One region of the Citrobacter amalonaticus genome, then DNA from elsewhere that is predicted to be linked to it. Evidence: predicted binding sites of a transcription regulator. Region 1 holds the regulator's gene; each other region holds the start of a gene.
The links. Region 1 encodes PurR, which represses purine synthesis genes. Its sites were predicted from a motif close to CANGCAAACGTTTGCNTG; they were not measured.
Positions count from the first base shown of each region.

Region 2: a site for PurR is predicted at 1,879-1,896, ahead of purT (formate-dependent phosphoribosylglycinamide formyltransferase). Genes of this name have one in related genera too.
Region 3: a site for PurR is predicted at 1,861-1,878, ahead of pyrD (quinone-dependent dihydroorotate dehydrogenase). Genes of this name have one in related genera too.

Region 1 covers NZ_CP014015.2:4,178,538-4,181,794, forward strand. The annotation lists gene punC (purine nucleoside transporter PunC) at 1-167, opposite strand, end outside; gene punR (DNA-binding transcriptional activator PunR) at 279-1,211, shown strand; gene purR (HTH-type transcriptional repressor PurR) at 1,208-2,233, opposite strand; gene AL479_RS20320 (YnhF family membrane protein) at 2,527-2,616, shown strand; gene AL479_RS20330 (MFS transporter) at 2,785-3,257, shown strand, end outside.
Region 2 covers NZ_CP014015.2:4,776,339-4,779,595, forward strand. The annotation lists gene ptrB (oligopeptidase B) at 1-240, opposite strand, end outside; gene AL479_RS23065 (tellurite resistance TerB family protein) at 328-987, opposite strand; gene yebF (protein YebF) at 1,082-1,435, opposite strand; gene yebG (DNA damage-inducible protein YebG) at 1,509-1,799, opposite strand; gene purT (formate-dependent phosphoribosylglycinamide formyltransferase) at 1,931-3,109, shown strand; gene kdgA (bifunctional 4-hydroxy-2-oxoglutarate aldolase/2-dehydro-3-deoxy-phosphogluconate aldolase) at 3,214-3,257, opposite strand, start outside.
Region 3 covers NZ_CP014015.2:3,733,939-3,737,195, reverse strand. The annotation lists gene AL479_RS17970 (YcbX family protein) at 1-47, shown strand, start outside; gene zapC (cell division protein ZapC) at 44-586, opposite strand; gene pyrD (quinone-dependent dihydroorotate dehydrogenase) at 766-1,776, opposite strand; gene ssuE (NADPH-dependent FMN reductase) at 2,021-2,596, shown strand; gene AL479_RS17945 (sulfonate ABC transporter substrate-binding protein) at 2,589-3,257, shown strand, end outside.

The sequences.
Region 1 (3,257 bases):
ATGGCAAAGCCTGCTAAAAACAGACTCAGGCTGGCGCTGACGGCAGAGGCCGGTGTTTGCAGGTCAGATTGAATGGCGGCAAATGCGGGCAAATACATGTCGGTTGCCAGAAAACCCAACACGCTGAGCCCTGCCAGCCAGACTAAAAACCCTTTTCCTGGTTGCATAGTTGTTCTCTAATTTTGATTAATCACACTGGCGCAGAGTGTAGGGAGTGAATTTCGGCTTGTGAAACGGTAATATTTGTTTATTGCATTCAAAAATTTTGTAGGCAGATTATGTGGTCAGAATATGCGCTGGAAGTCGTCGATGCCGTGGCGCGCAACGGGAGTTTTAGTTCTGCGGCCCAGGAGTTGCACCGGGTGCCTTCGGCGGTCAGCTACACGGTTCGCCAACTGGAAGAGTGGCTGGCCGTCCCGCTTTTTGAACGTCGCCATCGTGATGTAGTGTTAACCCCGGCGGGCGCCTGGTTTTTGAAAGAAGGCCGCTCTGTCATCAAAAAAATGCAGATCACGCGCCAGCAGTGTCAGCAGATCGCCAACGGCTGGCGTGGGCAACTTCCCATCGCGGTGGACAATATCGTGCGACCGGAACGCACGCGGCAATTGATCGTCGATTTCTACCGCCACTTTGATGACGTGGAGCTACTGGTCTTTCAAGAGGTGTTTAATGGCGTCTGGGACGCGCTGTCAGATGGCCGGGTCGAACTCGCCATCGGGGCAACCCAGGCGATCCCGGTGGGAGGACGATACACGTTCCGCGATATGGGTAAGCTGAGCTGGTGTTGCGTCGTTGCCAGTACGCATCCGCTGGCCGCTATGAGCGGGCCGTTAAGCGATGACACGTTGCGCAACTGGCCGTCGCTGGTGCTGGAAGATACGTCCCGCACTCTGCCGAAGCGCGTGACCTGGCTGCTGGACAACCAGAAGCGGGTGGTGGTGCCGGACTGGGATTCCTCCGCGACCTGTATTAGCGCCGGACTCTGTGTCGGCATGGTACCGACGCATTTCGCCAAGCCGTATCTTAACAAGGGGCAGTGGGTCGTGTTAAATCTGGAGAACCCGTTCCCGGATGCGGCCTGTTGCCTGACCTGGCAGCAGAATGATATGTCACCTGCGCTGATCTGGCTGCTGGATTATCTGGGAGACAGTGAAACGCTGAACAAAGAGTGGTTGCGGGAGCCAGATGAGACTCCCGCAGAAGAGGCTTAACGACGGTAGTCGCGGAACGGGCCATCCGCAACGGAGCGGCGCTCCACCAGGCGCGGGTGGACTTCAATAGACTGCGACTCTTCGCGTTTATTGACGATGCGGTCCAGCAACATATTAAAGGCCGTCTCACCCAGCGAATCTTTTGGCTGGTGGATAGTGGTCAACGCCGGCGTAAAGAAACGGGCGTTGCGCACGTTGTCGTAGCCTATCAGCGACACGTCCTGCGGGACGCGCAGACCCATCTCATCGGCGGCGCACAGGGCGCCCATCGCCATGATATCGCCGCCACAGAAGACCGCCGTCGGGCGATGCGCCTGCGACAGAATTTGCTGCATAGCGCGGTAGCCGGATTCCGGCTCGAAGTCGCCTTGTACAATCCAGTTTTCAGGCACTTTAATCAGCGCTTCATCCATCGCCTTCATAAAACCGGCCAGACGGCCTGCGCCAGTGTTACGCTCCATCAGTCCTGGGATCACGCCAATTTCGCGATGTCCGCGCTCAACGAGGTAACGGCCTGCCATATAACCGCCTTCAAAGGCGTTATCAATCACCGTATCGGTGAAGTCGGCTTTGGCTTCGCCCCAGTCCATCACCACCATCGGGATATGACGATATTCTTCCAGCATTGAGAGCAGGGGATCGGGGTATTCGGAACACATTACCAGCAGGCCATCAACGCGTTTTTGCGCCATCATGGACAGATAGGCACGCTGTTTTTCCAGGTTGTTCCAGACGTTACCGAGGATCAGGGTATAGCCCTTCTGGAAGCAGTTCTTCTCAACCGCTTCAATAATTTCGGCAAAATAGGGGGCTTCGCTGCTCGTCGCCAGCAAACCGATAGACTTGGTATGGTTGACTTTCAGGCTGCGGGCAACCGCGCTGGGGGAATAGTGCAATTCTTTGATTGCCGCCCACACTGCATTGCGTGTTTCTTCAGCGACGAAACGCGTTTTGTTAATTACGTGTGACACGGTTGTAGTGGAAACGTTTGCGCGCTTCGCTACATCTTTAATTGTTGCCATTAAATCTCACTCCAGACCCAACCTGAACATTAAATTACGCTAAGTAAACGTTTGCCTTTACTCATCCTGTGCCCAACATCAGGGCTGCGGCACGCCGGGAAACGACACGGAACGTCAGGAAGGGGTCAATGGCCGGTACGCTAATCAAGTAAGCGTCGAATTTTGTCTGATCTTTACGAAAAGGGGAAGTATTAAAAGCACATATCACTCTAAATCGTGGGAGATTTTTACACTCAAGTGTGTAAAAATGCGCTATATCACTTTTTGTGTGGGAATAAAAAGGAGAAAAGTTGATGAGCACCGATCTGAAATTTTCATTAGTGACCACGTTTATTGTTCTGGCTTTAATCGTTGCGGGCGGCCTGACGGCGGCACTGCACTGATCCCCCTCGGGGGAGTTCCTGCTCCCTCGAACCTCCTGTCATATTGTTATTGAATCTGCAAAAGTCTTTTGTATTTTTGTTAACTTCTCTTTTTTTGTGATTGATGTCATGCTTTTGACTCTTAGTTAAGCATCGCGCCCTGTCGCGAAGAGCCGGAGTCATCACTGCATGAAAATTAATTATCCGTTACTGGCGCTGGCCATCGGCGCGTTCGGCATCGGTACCACCGAATTCTCGCCAATGGGTCTGCTGCCCGTCATCGCGCGTGGCGTTGATGTGTCCATCCCTGCGGCAGGTATGCTGATTAGCGCTTATGCGGTAGGCGTGATGGTCGGCGCGCCGCTGATGACGCTGTTGCTGTCACATCGCGGACGCCGTAATGCGCTCATTTTTCTGATGGCTATTTTTACGCTCGGTAACGTGCTCTCGGCGATTTCGCCGGATTACACCACGCTGATGTTGTCACGTATTTTAACCAGCCTTAACCACGGCGCATTCTTTGGCCTGGGTTCGGTGGTGGCGGCAAGCGTGGTGCCGAAGCACAAACAGGCGAGCGCCGTTGCCACTATGTTTATGGGGCTGACCATCGCCAATATCGGCGGTGTGCCGGCGGCGACCTGGCTGGGTGAAACCATCGGCTG
Region 2 (3,257 bases), 600 kb from region 1:
CTTCACCCAGGGCGCAGAGGTATCGCGGGGAGGAATACGATCGATAATTTCTTTCAGCACGCGTTCCTGCAATGCCTGTTGCGTGGACATCACCTGATGTCCGTACTGGTTTTCCTGTTTCAGGTACGCCAGCACATCCGGTTGCGAACGGCTGTCGTCCCGCAGCCAGTAGTAATTATCAATGCGAGTGTCGCCATGGAGAGTCATGGCGTGAGGAATGCGATTGGCTTTCGGCAGCATGTCGTTGTTCTTTCGTCTTTATACACCCTCTAAGGGTGGCAAAACTGACGAATGATGCAAGCGAAACATGCCGCCGGAGGTCGTTTGTTAGTCGGGTAGCGCCTGTTTTTGCTGTTGCAGATCCTGCTCGATGCCATCACGAACATCCTGCGGGATCTTCAGCGCATCACCCAGTGCGTTCAGGTAACTGCGCTCCATAAAGTGGTCGATATCAATGGCCGCACAGCTGAGAAAATAGATCTCCAGCGCCTCTTCTTCATTGCGGATCCCCTGCGCCAGGCGCTGCGGATCCAGCGGTTGTTCAATCGCCTGCTCGATGAGCGCACGCCCTTGCGCTTCAACACCTGCTTCACGCAGCTGCTGTTCGATTGCCGCCCGTTCTTTGGCATCGATATGGCCGTCACTTTTCGCGGCGAAGACCAGCGCCAGGATCAGCCGTTCGGTGCGCACATCCAGCGGCGTGCTTTGCGCGCCAAATTGCGGTTCATCCTGATGCGCCGCGCGAACCTTATCCTTGTACTTGTTCCACAGCACGCTTCCTGCCACCGCGCCGCCGCCGACCAACAGTGCGCTGGTGCCGTATTTGCTGAGCAGTTTGCGGGAGGATTTGCTGGCGACCAGTAACCCAGCCAGACCACCCAGCGCGCCGGGTACCAGCAGCTTACTTAATCCCTGTTCACCTGAAGAAGAGGAGGACGATCCGTTTTGCCCGAGAAGAGAGTGTAATTGATTAAGCCAGTTAGCCATTTTATCCCTCAAGTACTGACAATGAATTTTCAAAGCGTACCCGAGGGGATGTCAGGAAATGTCTGCCGGCGCTAAAGATGCGCAAATGTTCGCGCTATTGCGAACGATATTCCGCCGTGCCGGCCTTACAGTCGACCTTCACCTGATAATGAATATCCGCGCTTTTCCCGCGCACGGTCAGCGGCACCGTCCATTTCCCGTCCTGCCCGGTAATCTCTTTCGGATTGACCCAGGCAACCGGGTCAGCTTGCCCTACCCGTTTTTGATCGTCTGCCCAGCGCACCACGCGATTTTGCTGATAATCACGTTTCACACTTGCGGCAATACCTGTCGCATCGAGACCATCGCAATGGGGGAATTTGACGGTTTTGCTGTCAGTCTCTGCCGCCGACACCGACAGACTGGCGCTTAACAACAGCAGGCTGATTAACGCACCTTTTCTTTTCATACTTTTCCTTTACCTGGTAGCACATTGATTCAGGAAAAAGCATGGTACAAAACGTCAGGAGCGCAAGTCAGATTCAGGCCGCCTGCGTATCGTCCCCGGCAGAGGCGTCATTCTCAACCACCTGCGGAGAAGGCAACTTGCCGGTTTTGAGGATGGTGCTCAGCACCTCTTTTTGTTCGGCCAGCCACAGCGACAGCGCTTCACGCTGTTCGTCTTCCAGCGCCAGCGGGGACTGTTCAAGCCAGGTGTCGAGCAGATCCGCCGTATCCAGCATTTTGTCATACGCATCGGCTTCCTTTTTGCTGGTAAATGACATTTTTTCCTCACCTTCCCGAATGACTACGTATTTAACTTCAACCGCCATATTGCAGCCTCTCAATATTACTGTATTTATGTACAGTATATTCTATTTTACCGCTGAAATCAACCTGGCAATAAAGACAGACGCAAACGTTTTCGTATATACTGCGGCCAAATTTGTTGGGGGATATATTCATGACGGTATTAGGCACAGCGCTGCGTCCGGCAGCAACTCGGGTGATGTTATTGGGTTCTGGTGAACTGGGTAAAGAAGTGGCCATCGAGTGCCAGCGTCTCGGCGTGGAAGTGATCGCGGTGGACCGCTATGCCGACGCACCGGCCATGCATGTCGCGCATCGTTCGCACGTCATTAATATGCTGGATAGCGACGCGCTTCGCCGCGTAGTGGAGCTGGAGAAACCGCACTATATCGTGCCGGAGATTGAAGCCATTGCCACAGATATGCTGGTGACGCTGGAACAAGAAGGACTGAACGTCGTGCCCTGCGCACGCGCGACAAAACTCACGATGAACCGTGAAGGTATTCGCCGTCTGGCGGCAGAAGAACTGGCACTGCCCACCTCAACCTTCCGTTTTGCCGACAGTGAAGCCACCTTCCGCGACGCCGTGGCTGAAATTGGTTATCCCTGCATTGTCAAACCGGTGATGAGTTCTTCCGGCAAAGGGCAGAGTTTTATTCGTTCCGAAACGCAGCTGGCGCAAGCCTGGGACTATGCCCAACAGGGCGGTCGCGCAGGTGCCGGTCGGGTCATCGTCGAAGGGGTTGTGAAGTTTGATTTTGAAATCACCCTGCTCACCGTCAGCGCCGTCGATGGCGTCCATTTCTGTGCTCCGGTGGGTCATCGCCAGGAAGATGGCGACTATCGTGAATCCTGGCAGCCGCAGCAGATGAGCGCGCTGGCGCTGGAACGCGCTCAGGACATTGCCCGTAAAGTGGTGCTAGCCCTGGGTGGTCACGGTCTGTTTGGCGTAGAGCTGTTTGTCTGCGGGGATGAGGTCATCTTCAGCGAGGTCTCCCCTCGCCCGCACGATACCGGCATGGTGACGTTGATCTCTCAGGACTTGTCGGAGTTTGCCCTGCACGTACGCGCTTTTCTCGGACTGCCCGTGGGCGCTATTCGTCAGTATGGTCCGGCAGCCTCTGCCGTGATTTTACCGCAACTGACCAGTCAGGACGTGACGTTTGGCAATGTTCAGGCTGCCGTCGGCGCCGGTTTGCAGGTCCGTTTCTTCGGTAAGCCGGAAATCGATGGGACGCGTCGTCTGGGCGTGGCGCTGGCAACGGCTGACAACATTGATGACGCTATTGAACGCGCGAAAAACGCCGCCGCGCAGGTGAAAGTGACAGGGTAACAACAGCAGCCGTAGGCCGAATAAGGCGGTCATGCCGCTATCCGGCAAAGCCCGATGGCGACGCTAAGGCGTCTTATCGGGCCTACGGTTTACACATTGGTAGCTTACTGCTTCGCGCCTTCAACCGCTTCGCGCGCCAGTTTGGTGA
Region 3 (3,257 bases), 440 kb from region 1:
TCAGCTGTAGCTGCGTGCCAAAAACCGCACTGAAGCTGGCGCTTTAAACCGCCTGTTCCAGGCTGAAGCTGTGCGGACGGAACTGCGGCTTCAGTCGGTCATTCATTATTTTAATCGCATCACCAAGCTGCATTGTCCGCCCGGCCACAACCACGCCGGGTTGCGCCAGCAGGCACAGCGCCGCATTCTCGCCAGGCTCTACCACTAACAGATTGATTTGCTCCTGGGTATCGCTCAGCCAGACACAGGCCGCATCGCCGGTTCCGGGTACCCAGTTTTCGCCGTGCGCCACAAAGTGCCAGCTTTTCGGCATTTGTGGTTTCAGATAGCGAATGGCCACTAGCGCATTGAGCACCAGCTCCGCTTTCTGGTCTTTAGAGAGCTCAAGGTCGCGGCACTTTTCTTCAAAAGAGAAGTACAGCGCGGCATCATCAACGCAAAAACCAGACGGTGAGAATGCATCCGGGGTAAGCATTTTGCGGGCAAAACGCGAGCGAAATAACATGCCATTGGCTAAATCGAGCATCATTCGGTCATGCTCTTCGTCATAATACCAGCGCCAGTTATCGTCAGGTTTAATTCGCATTATTTTCTCTCCCCTCTCCATCGCCCCGTTGCAAAATTGTCCTTTTTCGCCGCTTCGTTTATTACCTTAATAAGCAAAGCCTAAAATGTTTAAATAAGCAACAGTGAAAGAATATAAAACAACCAGGGAAGGAAATAAACCCCTGGTTGTCTGATATTCTGATAAAGAGAGAGAAAAAATCAAATATGGGTTACGATTTCTTTAATCAGCGGCGGACCTTTAAAAATAAAACCAGAATAAATCTGAACCAGCGACGCCCCGGCAGCCATCTTCTCGCGCGCGGCAATCACTGAGTCGATACCGCCGACGCCAATAACAGGCAACTGACCTTTTAATTCCTGAGACAGACGGCGGATAATTTCTGTACTTTTTAATTGCAGCGGACGACCGCTTAAGCCACCCATTTGATCGCAATTTTTCATTCCCTGAACCAGAGAACGATCGAGTGTTGTATTGGTGGCAATAACGCCATCAATATTATGCCGTACTAAACTATCGGCAACCTGGATCAGTTCTTCCTCAGAAAGATCCGGCGCGATCTTTACTGCGATCGGAACATATTTCTGGTGGATCGTTTGCAGATCGTTTTGTTTATTTTTAATCGCCGTAAGCAAATCATCCAGCGCGTCGCCATATTGCAATGAACGTAATCCCGGCGTATTTGGCGAGGAGATATTAATAGCAATATAACCGGCATAGGCATAGATTTTTTCCATACAAATCAGATAGTCATCTTTACCCTGCTCAACCGGCGTATCTTTATTTTTGCCGATATTAATCCCGAGCACCCCGTCATAATGGGCCTTTTTAACGTTCTCCACCAGGTTATCAACGCCGTGGTTATTAAAGCCCATACGGTTGATCAAACCTTCGGCATCGACCAGGCGGAACAGTCTTGGCTTATCGTTGCCGGGCTGTGGACGCGGGGTCACGGTGCCGATCTCGATCGAGCCAAATCCCATCGCGCCCAGGGCATCAATACACTCCCCGTCCTTATCCAGACCGGCGGCCAGACCGAGCGGATTTTTGAAGGTTAATCCCATACAGGTAACCGGTTTTGCCGGAACTTTCTGGCGGATCAGCGCTTCTAGCGGCGTTCCCGTCACACGACGTAATTGCTGAAATGTTAATTCATGAGCGCGCTCAGGATCGAGCTGGAAAAGGGCTTTACGAACGAAGGGGTAGTACATGAACTCTCCTGGATTCCCGGTGTGCAAACCGGGGGCGTATTATGGGTGATATCGGTCAAAAAGGGAATTGACCTGCGGCAATAAAAAGCAAACGTTTTCCCTGGCAGCTTCTTTTTATGCAATTTTCAGCTTTTCTATTCCGCATAAATCATTTCGATTCCCGATTCCCCTCTGTCAGACTGCAAAAATTGTTATCAATGTTAAATAAAAGCGAACAATTGGTTATAAGGGGGAGAATGCATTTATGCGCGTCATCACTCTGGCGGGAAGCCCACGCTTTCCCTCTCGATCCAGCGCCTTACTGGAATATGCCCGGGAAAAATTGAACGGTCAGGACGTTGAGGTATACCACTGGAATTTGCACAACTTCGAGCCTGAAGATCTGCTGTATGCCCGTTTCGATAGCCCGGCGTTAAAAACACTGGTTGAGCAACTGAAAGAAGCGGATGGCCTGATCGTTGCCACGCCGGTCTATAAAGCGGCCTATTCCGGGGCGCTTAAAACGCTGCTTGATCTGCTCCCGGAACGGGCGCTGGAAGGTAAAGTCGTCCTGCCACTGGCGACGGGCGGCACCGTTGCTCATCTGCTTGCCGTCGATTACGCGCTGAAACCGGTGCTCAGCGCCCTGAAGGCCCAGGAGATTTTACACGGCGTCTTTGCCGATGACTCCCAGGTAATCGACTATCAGCATAAGCCGCATTTCACACCCAATTTACAGCTGCGTCTTGATAACGCGCTGGAAACGTTCTGGCACGCCCTGCATCGCCGCGACGTTAAGGTTCCCGCCTTTGAGACGGTGAGAGGTGCGGCCCATGCGTAATCTTCTTAAAGCCCGTACGGCATGGCTGGCATTCGCTGGACTGCTGGCCTTTACCGGACTGACACAGGCGGCGGAGCCCTCACCAGATGCCCTGCGTATTGGCTATCAGAAAGGCAGCATCAGTATGGTTCTGGCGAAAAGCCACCAGCTGCTTGAAACACGTTATCCCGGAACAAAAATATCCTGGATTGAATTTCCCGCCGGGCCGCAGATGCTGGAAGCCCTGAACGTCGGCAGTATTGATCTGGGCAGCACCGGCGATATTCCGCCCATTTTCGCCCAGGCCGCCGGGGCAGATTTAGTGTACGTCGGCGTCGAGCCGGCGAAACCGAAAGCCGAAGTGATTCTGGTGCCGGAAAACAGCCCCATCAAAACGGTGGCGGAACTGAAAGGTCACAAAGTCGCGTTCCAGAAAGGCTCCAGCTCCCACAACCTGCTGCTGCGCGCCTTGCAACAGGCCGGGCTGAAATTTACCGATATCCAGCCTACCTACCTGACCCCTGCCGATGCCCGAGCGGCTTTCCAGCAAGGGAATGTCGATGCGTGGGCCATCTGGGATCCTTACTATTCTGCAGCATTATTGCAGGGCGGCGTGCGCGTGCTGAAAGACGGCAGCGATCTGAAACAAACAGGATCGTTCTATCTCGCCGCGCGACCGTAC